Regions from separate parts of the Pseudomonas sp. CYM-20-01 genome, predicted to be linked through region 1. Evidence: riboswitches for the same ligand, from Rfam matches in the RefSeq annotation. Region 1 holds a riboswitch; each other region holds the start of a gene.
The links. Region 1 has a riboswitch for cobalamin ahead of M2497_RS17620 (CbtB-domain containing protein). Riboswitches for the same ligand answer to the same signal wherever they lie in the genome.

Region 1 (3,268 bases):
CCAACGGCTTGGGCAATGCCAGGCCGGACGTTTCAATGAGGATATGGTCGAGATCGCCGCGACGGGCGACCAATTCGCGCATTACCGGGAAGAATTCTTCCTGCACGGTGCAGCACAGGCAGCCATTGGCCAATTCGTAGACACGACCGTTGGCTTCTTCCTCGGTGCAGCCGATGGAGCACTGCTTGAGGATTTCACCGTCAATGCCCAGCTCGCCGAATTCATTGACGATCACCGCGATGCGACGGCCCTGGGCGTTGTCGAGCATATGGCGCAGCAAGGTGGTCTTGCCCGAGCCGAGGAAGCCAGTGACGATGGTGACGGGGAGTTTGGCCAGTGTTTTCATCGGATGCCCTTGGGGGCGGGCATACGGGACGATGGCCCTGCGACGGTGCGCAGCAGCGGATTTCGTCACCGGATCACCCCGCCCGGTTGAAGTAGAAAATCGGTTGCGAGGCAGGTCTCCTGGCTTGGGGCTTACAGGTCTTGCGACCGGCGCTGGCTGCGCCTTCCCGCCTTGTCGGCAGTGGCGTGGCAGTCAGCTGGACCCTTTACAGTTGCGGGGGCAGCCGCGGCTTGGACCGCGTTCCCTTCTTAGCTTCGGCCTGGGCCGAAGAACCTCGAGGGTGCAAGGCTACGCAGTGCTTGGGGGATGGTCAATGATGGGGTTGGGTTGGGTTGGCTTGTGTACATATCCGTTGCTGCGGTAACGGCTGATATTGGTTCCGCTCTTACAGCGGCTTACTTTTGAAAAGCCGGAATGCCGGCCCAGTCAAAAGTAAGCAAAACGCTCTTGCCCCAACACTCGGCACCTCGCCTAGGCTCGGTGTGCCCGTAATCCGACAGTGATTTGGGGGGCCGCCTAAGATCAAAATCAAAAGCAGATCAAAAGCCAGAGCCAGAGCCAGAGCCAGAGCCAGAGCAAACCACCCTTCAACTGATACATGAAGATCAAACTGTGGGAGGGGGCTTGCCCCCGATGGCGGTGTGTCAGCCAACTCATCAGTGACTGACCCACTGCCATCGGGGGCAAGCCCCCTCCCACACTTTGACCGAGTACCGGCCATACAATCCGGTCGGCTCTAAGGCCGCCGCGCTCTTGTTTTTGATCTGGGATCGCCCCGTCAAACACGCTGGCCGAACGCAGGCTTGATTCCGTGGGCCGCCGTAAGGGCGGAACCCTAAGCCGCCGTTACCGCAGCAACGGATATGCACCCAGAAAGCACATCCCCAATTGACTCCCCTCCCACCCCCATGCTCTCCTACACATCTTGTTTCGGGTGCCCTGCAAAGGGTGAAACGGGAAACCGGTGACTCATGCACACACATGACAGTCCGGTGCTGCCCCCGCAACGGTAAGCGAGCGAAACGTCATATCCACTGTGCCAGGCGGCATGGGAAGGCGACGTTTTCAGGCATTGAGCCCCTCGCAAGCCCGGAGACCGGCCCGAAAAAATCAGATAACAAACCCGCGGTGGGCGGGCGCTGTTCAGAACCCTGCGTGCCTGGCTCGCGGGGTTTTCATGCGCTCGTTTCACCCTGACACCTGAAAGGGACGCGCCATGTCGATCATCAGCAGCACTTCGCACTCCGCCAGCAGCACCTCTACCCTGAGCCAACGCCTGACCGCCGCCATCGGTGCGTCGATCCTCGGTGCGTGCCTGGTGTACTTCGCCGGTTTCTCGCACATCGAGGCAGTACACAACGCTGCCCACGATACCCGCCACAGCGCCGCGTTCCCGTGCCACTGAGACCTGCCGACATGATCAAGCGTATTGCGCAAACCGCAGGTTTCACCGGCCTTCTGGCTGCCCTGCTGCTGACCCTGCTGCAAAGCTTCTGGGTCGCCCCGCTGATTCTGCAGGCGGAAACCTTTGAAAAAGCCCCGGCAGCGACCGAGTTGCACGAGCACGCCGAAGGTGCGGCTGCTCACACCCACGACGCCGAAGCCTGGGAGCCGGAAGACGGCTGGCAGCGCGTGCTGTCCACCACAGGCGGCAACCTGGTGGTCGCCGTTGGCTTCGCGTTGATGCTGGCCGGTCTGTACACCCTGCGTGCACCGACCCGTACCCCTCAAGGCTTGCTCTGGGGCCTGGCGGGTTATGCGACCTTTGTATTGGCGCCGACCCTGGGCCTGCCGCCCGAACTTCCGGGCACCGCCGCCGCTGACCTGGCACAACGGCAGATCTGGTGGATCGGTACTGCCGCGTCTACCGCAGCCGGTATCGCACTGATCGTGTTCGGTCGCAACTGGCTGCTCAAGGCGCTGGGCGCCGCGATCCTCGTAGTGCCGCACGTGATCGGCGCGCCACAACCGGAAGTGCATTCGATGCTGGCCCCGGAGGCGCTGGAAGCGCAGTTCAAGATCGCATCACAGTTGACCAACGTGGCGTTCTGGCTGGCCTTGGGCCTGATCAGCGCCTGGCTGTTCCGCCGCAACCGTGACGATCAATACTCGGCGTGAAACTGGTAGTCGGCATGGGCTGCCAGCGGGGTTGTGATGTTCACACCCTGCTGGCCCTGTTTGATGCTGCCCTCATCGAGGGCGGTATCGAGCGCCACCGCGTCAGTGCGCTGGCCAGCATCGATCACAAACAGGAAGAACCCGGGCTGCTGGCCTTGGCCGCGCTGCTGAATCTGCCGTTGCAGTGCTTCAACGCTGAACAACTGGCGATTTATGCAGACCGCTTGAGCCATCAATCGGACGTGGCTTTTGCCCACACCGGCTGTTACGGCATCGCCGAAAGCGCCGCCCTGGCCCTGGCCGAACACCTCGCCAACGCCCCTGCGCGCCTGCTGATCACCCGCCAGAAAACCGCCCAGGCCACCTTTGCATTGGCGTGCGCCGGCTGAAAACCCGATAATCGCCGCTTCCGATCATGAGCAGATTTCATGCTCACCCGTTTTTCATCAGGATTCCACATGACCGTTTACTTCATCGGCGCAGGCCCCGGCGACCCGGAATTGATCACCGTCAAGGGCCAGCGGCTGATCCGCAGTTGCCCGGTGATCATCTATGCCGGCTCGCTGGTGCCGGCGGCGGTACTGGAAGGTCATCAGGCGGAAACAGTGGTCAACAGCGCCGAATTGCACCTGGAACAGATCATCGACCTGATCAAGGCCGCCCATGCCAAGGGCCAGGATGTGGCGCGCGTGCATTCCGGCGACCCCAGCCTGTATGGCGCGATTGGCGAGCAGATCCGCCATTTGCGCGAGCTGGGCATCCCGTTCCAGATCATTCCTGGCGTCACGGCGGTGGCCGCCTGCG
Region 2 (3,268 bases), 880 kb from region 1:
GACAATCCCCAGGGTTTCACCGCGCTGCACGTCCAGATGAATATCACGCAGCAACTCGGCCTCGCGCACCTTGAAGCCCAGCCCGCGGCAGCTCAATACGCTCATCGCGCGTTCCTCCGGCCAATCAGGATGAGCGCAAACACCGGCGCACCGACCAGCGCGGTGACCACACCGACCGGAATCACCTGGCCCTTGATCAGCGTGCGCGACAGCACATCCGCCGCGATCAGAAACAACGCGCCACCCAAGGCGCTCGCCGGCAGCAGCCGCGAATGCCCGGTGCCAAGCAACAGGCGCACGGCGTGGGGAATCACCAGCCCGACAAAGCCGATAGAGCCGACAATCGACACCATCACCGCCGTCACCAGCGCCGCGCAGCCCACCAGCACAAACTGCACGCGGCGCACCGGAATACCGAGGGACGCCGCCGAGTCGCTGCCAAAGGTAAACGCATCCAGCGCGCGCCGATGCCACAGGCACACAGCCAAGCCGACGACTGCCACCGGCACCGCCAGCCACACCGAGGGCCAGCGCACGCCGCTGAGGTTGCCGAGCAGCCAGAACATAATGCCGCGGGCCTGTTCGGAACTGGCCGACTTGGTGATCAGGAACGCGGTGAGCGCATTGAACAGCTGCGAGCCGGCAATGCCGGCGAGGATGATCTGCCCGGTGCCACTGGCCGAACCGCTGGCCCGTGCCAACAGGATTACCAGGGCAAACGCTGCCATCGCGCCGACAAATGCGCCCGCCGACAACGACACCAAGCCGCCGCCCACCCCCATCAACGCCACCAGCACCGCACCGGTCGAAGCGCCGGCGCTGATGCCCAGCAGGTAGGGATCGGCCAGCGGGTTGCGCAACAGCGATTGCAGGATCACCCCGCAGGTCGCCAGCCCGGCACCGCAGGCCGCAGCGACCAGGGCGCGGGTGAGGCGGTAGTTCCACACCACGCCTTCATCGATGGGGTCGAGCACGTAGCCGGCGCCCCACAGTTTGTTGGCGAGTACCTGGAGCACCACCTGCGGCGAGATGGCGGTTTCGCCGATGGCCACGCCGGCGAGCACGGCAATCAGGAGCAGGGCCAGGGCGAGCAGGGTGCGCATCATTTTGGCAGGTCGTAGCCGTCGATGGCCGTGGCCAGTTGTTCAAGGCCGTCGAACATGCGGATGCTAGCCTGCAACGCCAAGGCGTCGAGGATGATGATGCGGTTGTTTTTCACCGCGTCCATGTTGCGCGTGACCGGGTCGCTGCGCAGGAAGGCGAGTTTCTTTTCATGGTCGTCGGCCGGGTAGCGGCGGCGGTCCATGCGCGCGATCACCAGGAACGTCGGGTTGGCCTTGGCGATGGTTTCCCAACCGACGGCAGGCCACTCTTCATCGGACTGCACCACATTGGAGAGGCCGAGGGTTTGCAGCATGAATTCGGGGATACCCTTGTGGCCAGCCACGTACGGGTCGCTGGCCATCTCGGCACTGGAGAACCACACCAGCGCGCTGGCCTGCTTGAGGCCTTTGCCCTGCACGGTGGCGACGGATCTGGCCAGGCGCGCCTTGAACTCGTCATTCAACTGCTGGCCGCGCTCCTGTACGTCGAAGATCTGCGCCAATTGGCGGATGCTTTTATAGATGGTCTCGATGCGAAACGGCTCCAGCCGCGTGCCGTCGGCGCCCACCAGGTTGTCCTTGCCTTCGCAGTCGGAGGGTAGCAGGTAGGTGGGAATCTTCAGTTCATGGAACTGCTCGCGGGTGCCAACCACGCCTTGCGGCCCCACCACCCATTCCAGCTCGGCGGCCACCAGCTGCGGGCGTTTGGCGATCACTGCTTCGAAGCTCGGTTCGTTGTTGGCCAGGCGCTCGATGTTGTCGTTCTGCGCCTTGTACTGCGGCAGCACGCTGTTGAACCACAGCGAAGTGCCGACCACTTTATCGCCTACGCCCAGGGCGTAGAGCATCTCGGTGGCCGCCTGGCCGATGGTCACGCTGCGGGCGGGGGCTTGCGGGAAGGTGATCGGGCTGCCGCAGTTTTCCACGGTCAGCGGGTAGTGAGTGGGCGCGGCGTGGGCCAGGGCACAGAAGCCAACACCTGTAAGCAGGGCGATAACGCGTGGCAGCATGGGGCGATCTCCGAGTGAAGCGTACGTGCCATTCGGAAATCCACTCTCGGGCGCCGGGGGGCGCGACAGGCAAGAATGTCCTTCCCGGACACCCCGCCGGTTAGTGATTGAGCTTGGGCCGGCAGGTCTCCTGACTGATGCGTCGTCGCCACGCTCCAGCCTTCCCGGACGAGGTCCAGTGGCATCGAGGAGCAGGCTCAGCACCTACAGTTGCGGGGGCAGTTCCGATTGGCGCGGGTGTACCGCGCCTCGGATTCCCTATTAGTCCCGTTTGGGAACCGGCGCGGTATGGTAGTCGATCACGCGGTCGAGCGGGAGGCCGTGAAACCAACGGTGGCTCTTTGAAGGTGGGGCTCCTATGATGCGCAGCCAATGGATCGCTTTATCACAAGGAATAGACAGTGAAATTATTCGTCGCGCTCGCCCTCGCCGCCGCTCTCGTCGGTTGTGCCACCCAAGGTAAATCTGAACAGCAGATTCTTGATGAGGCCGCCTCCGCCTATGTCAAGTCGATGCCGGCGGGGTCGGACAAGCTCCGGCTGCATACGATGAGCATCCCCAAAAGCGGTATGTTCGGCGATACCCTGGCGATTTCCATGGCGGGTGAGCAAAATGCCGCGCACCTCAGGGCAGAGCTGCTCGATGCCAAACGCTTGGGCGATGTGTTCTTTTTGATTATCGGTGCCAGCACGCCGGTTGATGTTGCGGTGATCGGCAAAGCAGTCGAAGGGCAAAACTTGAAGGGTATGCAGATTTACTACTCGGGCACCGAGGCGCAGAAAGACGCCGTGCGTGCGGCAGTCGAGAAAACGCAGGCACAGTTTCATTACATCAACGCGCAATGATGGCTAGCCCGTTGACTCGCCTGGGTACGGCGCTCGCCACGGATGCAGTGTTCACCCTTGATGGAATCGTATCAGCCAGATCAAGAGCGGCTCGCCTCGCGTCGTGGTGAGTGTCAGTTGTCAACGCGGATCAACCTGTGAAGCGTTGATCAAAGACGAATGTCTTCAGGCCCCTGGATCAGCGCTTCAATCCGCGTGCCGGTGGCGCGTTCTTCGTTGCTGAAGCCGTCGTAGTCGGCCAGGTTGCCGAAGCGGATGCCGGTCAGGCGCTCGATCTGGATCACACTGCGCTGGTAGGTGCGCAGCTGGC
Region 3 (3,268 bases), 1.2 Mb from region 1:
CAGGTAGAGGCTGTCGGCGTCGGGCAACTGGCTATCGTGAATCGGCGAGAAGAACACCAGCTCAGCGCCCATCGCGCGCAGCAGGTCGAGACTTGCACCGTAGGTAAAAGCGAAGGCCTCATCGCGGGCCACGGCAATGCGCACGCCGTTGAGCAAGGGTTCGGCCTCGATCACTTGCGGCGCAGCAAATGTCACCGGTGGCGGCAAGGCGACTTCGCAACTGCTGCCCAGGGCTTGGGCGGCAGCGTCCAGGCGCACATCCAGGTCATTCAGTTCGCTGGCCTGCACCAGGCCGAGGTGGCGACTGGGCAGTTCGATACCGGTCTCGCGTGACAACGCGCCATACCAGCGCAGGCCCTCGGTGAGGCTGCCTTCGAGCAGTTGCGCATGACGCAGGGTGCCGACCCGGTTGGCCAGTACGCCAGCGAATGGCAAGTCCGGCTGATAGCGCGCCAGGCCCAATGCCAACGCACCGAAGGTCTGCGCCATGGCCGTGCCGTCGATCACCCCCAGCACCGGCACGCCGAAGTGCCGCGCCAGATCGGCGCTGGACGGTGTGCCGTCGAACAGGCCCATCACGCCTTCGATCAGGATCAGGTCTGCCTCCCCCGCCGCTTCCCAGAGCAAACGGCGACTTTCCTGCTCGCCCACCATCCACATATCCAACTGATACACCGGCGCACCGCTGGCGCGCTCGTGAATCATTGGGTCGAGGAAGTCCGGGCCGCATTTGAACACGCGCACCTTGCGCCCCAGGTTGCGATGCAAACGGGCAAGCGCGGCGGTGACGGTGGTTTTGCCCTGGCCGGACGCCGGAGCGGCGATCAATACGGCAGGGCAATGACGGGGCTGATTCAAAGTTCGACGCCCTTCTGTGCCTTGATACCGGCCTGGAACGCGTGCTTGAGCATGCCCATGTCGGTGACGGTGTCGCCCATTTCGATCAACTCGGGCTTGGCGCCACGGCCGGTGACCACCACGTGTTGCATCGGGGGACGGGCTTGCAGGTCGCTGAGGACCTGGTCCAGGTCAAGGTAGCCGTGCTTGAGCGCGATGTTCAGCTCGTCCAGCACCACCAGGCCGATGGAGGGGTCTTGCAGCAATTCGCGGGAGACCGCCCAGGCGGCTTCGGCGGCGGCGATGTCGCGCTGGCGGTCCTGGGTTTCCCAGGTGAAACCTTCGCCCATCACATGGAAACGCACTTGCTCGGGGAAGCGGCGGAAGAACAGTTCTTCACCGGTGCTGTTACGCCCCTTGATGAACTGCACCACACCACACTGCATGCCATGGCCCATGGCTCGGGCCAACATGCCGAACGCGGAGCTACTCTTGCCTTTGCCATTGCCGGTCAGCACCAGCAGCAGGCCGCATTCGTTGGGGGAGTTGGCGATGCGCTCGTCGATCACGGCTTTTTTGCGCAGCATGCGCGCCAGGTGGCGTTCGTCGCGGTCGGGGGAATCGGTCATGGCAGCTCTCCGTTGGGGCTGGACAAAAACGGCGGGCAGGAAAAAAAGAACAACAGACAGCCAAGCATCGCCCACCGTGATGCTGTTGGATGTTGCAGGCCGGTCTCCGGGCTCATGAGTGGTGTGCGGGTTGAAGGCAGGCCAACGCTGCGCCTTCCCATATCGCAGGCGATACAGTGGCAAAAAGCAGCGTCTTGACTCATTTACCGTTGCGGGGGCAGCGCCGGAATCGAGGCGGCACTGTGTAGAAGTGCGCTCACTCACCGGCTTCCCTGTTTCACTCCGTCGACCCGTGGGTCACAGAGCACCTGGAACAAGCGGCGAAGGGTAGTAGGTTGGGGGTGGAGCGTCAATTAAAGCAACTGCCTCACCTGTACTTGAAGCTGCCACAAAACAACTGTGGGAGGGGGCTTGCCCCCGATGGCGGTGGATCAGCCCATTGATCGTTAGCTGACACACTGCTATCGGGGGCAAGCTCCCTCCCACATTTTGATTCGAGTCTGGCGCTAAGGATTGCGTGCCAGGTTGCCCGGCAACACGCGCTTGGCGCTCAGGTAGGCATTCTGCCAATAGGCCTTGGACAGTGTATCCAGCTTCACCGTACCGCCGGTTTGTGGCGCATGCACAAAGCGCCCTTCACCCACGTAGATCCCGGCGTGGCTGACCTGGGAACCGCCACCGGTGGCGAAGAACAGCAGGTCACCGGTCTGCAGGTTCTGCTCGCTGACGTCCTGCGCGCGCATTACGATCAGCTCGCGGGTGGTACGCGGCAGGGAAATCCCGGCGGCATCGCGGAAGACAAACCCGATCAGGCCACTGCAATCAAACCCGGAGTCCGGCGTATTGCCACCCCAACGATAAGGCGTGCCGACCAGGCCCAGCGCCCGGAAGAGTACGTCTTCGGCCGCAGGCGAGAAATTCTGGGTGGAATAGTTGAACACCGGCTTGGGCTTCACCGCTACGGGAGCGGGCGGCGGTGTGCGGCTTGCGCAGGCGCTGAGGAGCGCGGCGCAGACAATGAGAATAAGGCGGGCCGAGGTCGACATGTGCAGAACAATCCTGGTCTGGATGCGGCTTTCGCTGCCGAACGCTGAAAACCAGAACGCGCAAGCAAAGCTCGCGCGAACGGATTACAACAATATCCAGGGATTCTAGCGCTTACACGTCAAACTTCAAGTATCACTTTAAGTTTACTTGCTAGCGGTAACCGTCGTCGGGGCCATGGCGAGTGCACGCTTGGCTTCGATGAAGGTTTTGCTCCAGTAGCTGTCACCCAGGTTATCGACCCGGACACCACCACTGCGGCGGCTGCTGGAGTGGATAAACTGGTTATCGCCCAAGTAGATACCGGCGTGGCTGACACGACCACGGCCTGCCGTACTGAAGAAAAGCAGATCACCGGGCTTGAGGTTGTTGCGTGCGACCAACGGTGCATTCACGTTGATCATTTCACGGGTGGAGCGCGGCAGGTTCATGCCGGCTTCTTCGCGAAACAGATAGCCGATGAAACCGCTGCAGTCGAAACCGGCTTCAGAGGTACCACCGAAACGGTAACGGGTACCGATCAGGGACATGCCGCGTTCGAGGATGCTGTCGGCCAGGACTGGAAGCTGGTAAGGCTTGTTGCCGGCGAAGTCGGCCAGTTCCTTTTCCGTTGCAACTTCTTCCTCATAAACAGAGGCAGATTGAGCAGCAACGAATTTTGCCTGATTTTGAACCTGTGGTTTTTGCTGATCTGCCACCTGCTGAGGGTGGGAGGCGCAACCAAACAACAGGGTAACGAGTGCGAGGGGCACGAGGGG

Region 2: it holds a riboswitch for cobalamin, as region 1 does, so the genes downstream of both, M2497_RS21845 (ABC transporter substrate-binding protein) here and M2497_RS17620 (CbtB-domain containing protein) in region 1, are expected to answer to the same signal.
Region 3: it holds a riboswitch for cobalamin, as region 1 does, so the genes downstream of both, cobO (cob(I)yrinic acid a,c-diamide adenosyltransferase) here and M2497_RS17620 (CbtB-domain containing protein) in region 1, are expected to answer to the same signal.

What each region holds. Positions count from the first base shown of each region.
Region 1 covers NZ_AP025169.1:3,969,574-3,972,841, forward strand. The annotation lists gene cobW (cobalamin biosynthesis protein CobW) at 1-346, opposite strand, end outside; cobalamin riboswitch at 438-638, opposite strand; cobalamin riboswitch at 1,262-1,466, shown strand; gene M2497_RS17620 (CbtB-domain containing protein) at 1,563-1,751, shown strand; gene M2497_RS17625 (CbtA family protein) at 1,763-2,464, shown strand; gene M2497_RS17630 (cobalamin biosynthesis protein) at 2,461-2,853, shown strand; gene cobM (precorrin-4 C(11)-methyltransferase) at 2,923-3,268, shown strand, end outside.
Region 2 covers NZ_AP025169.1:4,844,674-4,847,941, reverse strand. The annotation lists gene M2497_RS21855 (ABC transporter ATP-binding protein) at 1-105, opposite strand, end outside; gene M2497_RS21850 (iron ABC transporter permease) at 102-1,106, opposite strand; gene M2497_RS21845 (ABC transporter substrate-binding protein) at 1,103-2,113, opposite strand; cobalamin riboswitch at 2,216-2,411, opposite strand; gene M2497_RS21840 (hypothetical protein) at 2,515-2,958, shown strand; gene M2497_RS21835 (DNA/RNA non-specific endonuclease) at 3,108-3,268, opposite strand, start outside.
Region 3 covers NZ_AP025169.1:5,131,641-5,134,908, forward strand. The annotation lists gene M2497_RS23190 (cobyrinate a,c-diamide synthase) at 1-858, opposite strand, end outside; gene cobO (cob(I)yrinic acid a,c-diamide adenosyltransferase) at 855-1,466, opposite strand; cobalamin riboswitch at 1,546-1,793, opposite strand; gene M2497_RS23200 (C40 family peptidase) at 1,973-2,512, opposite strand; gene M2497_RS23205 (NlpC/P60 family protein) at 2,657-3,268, opposite strand, start outside.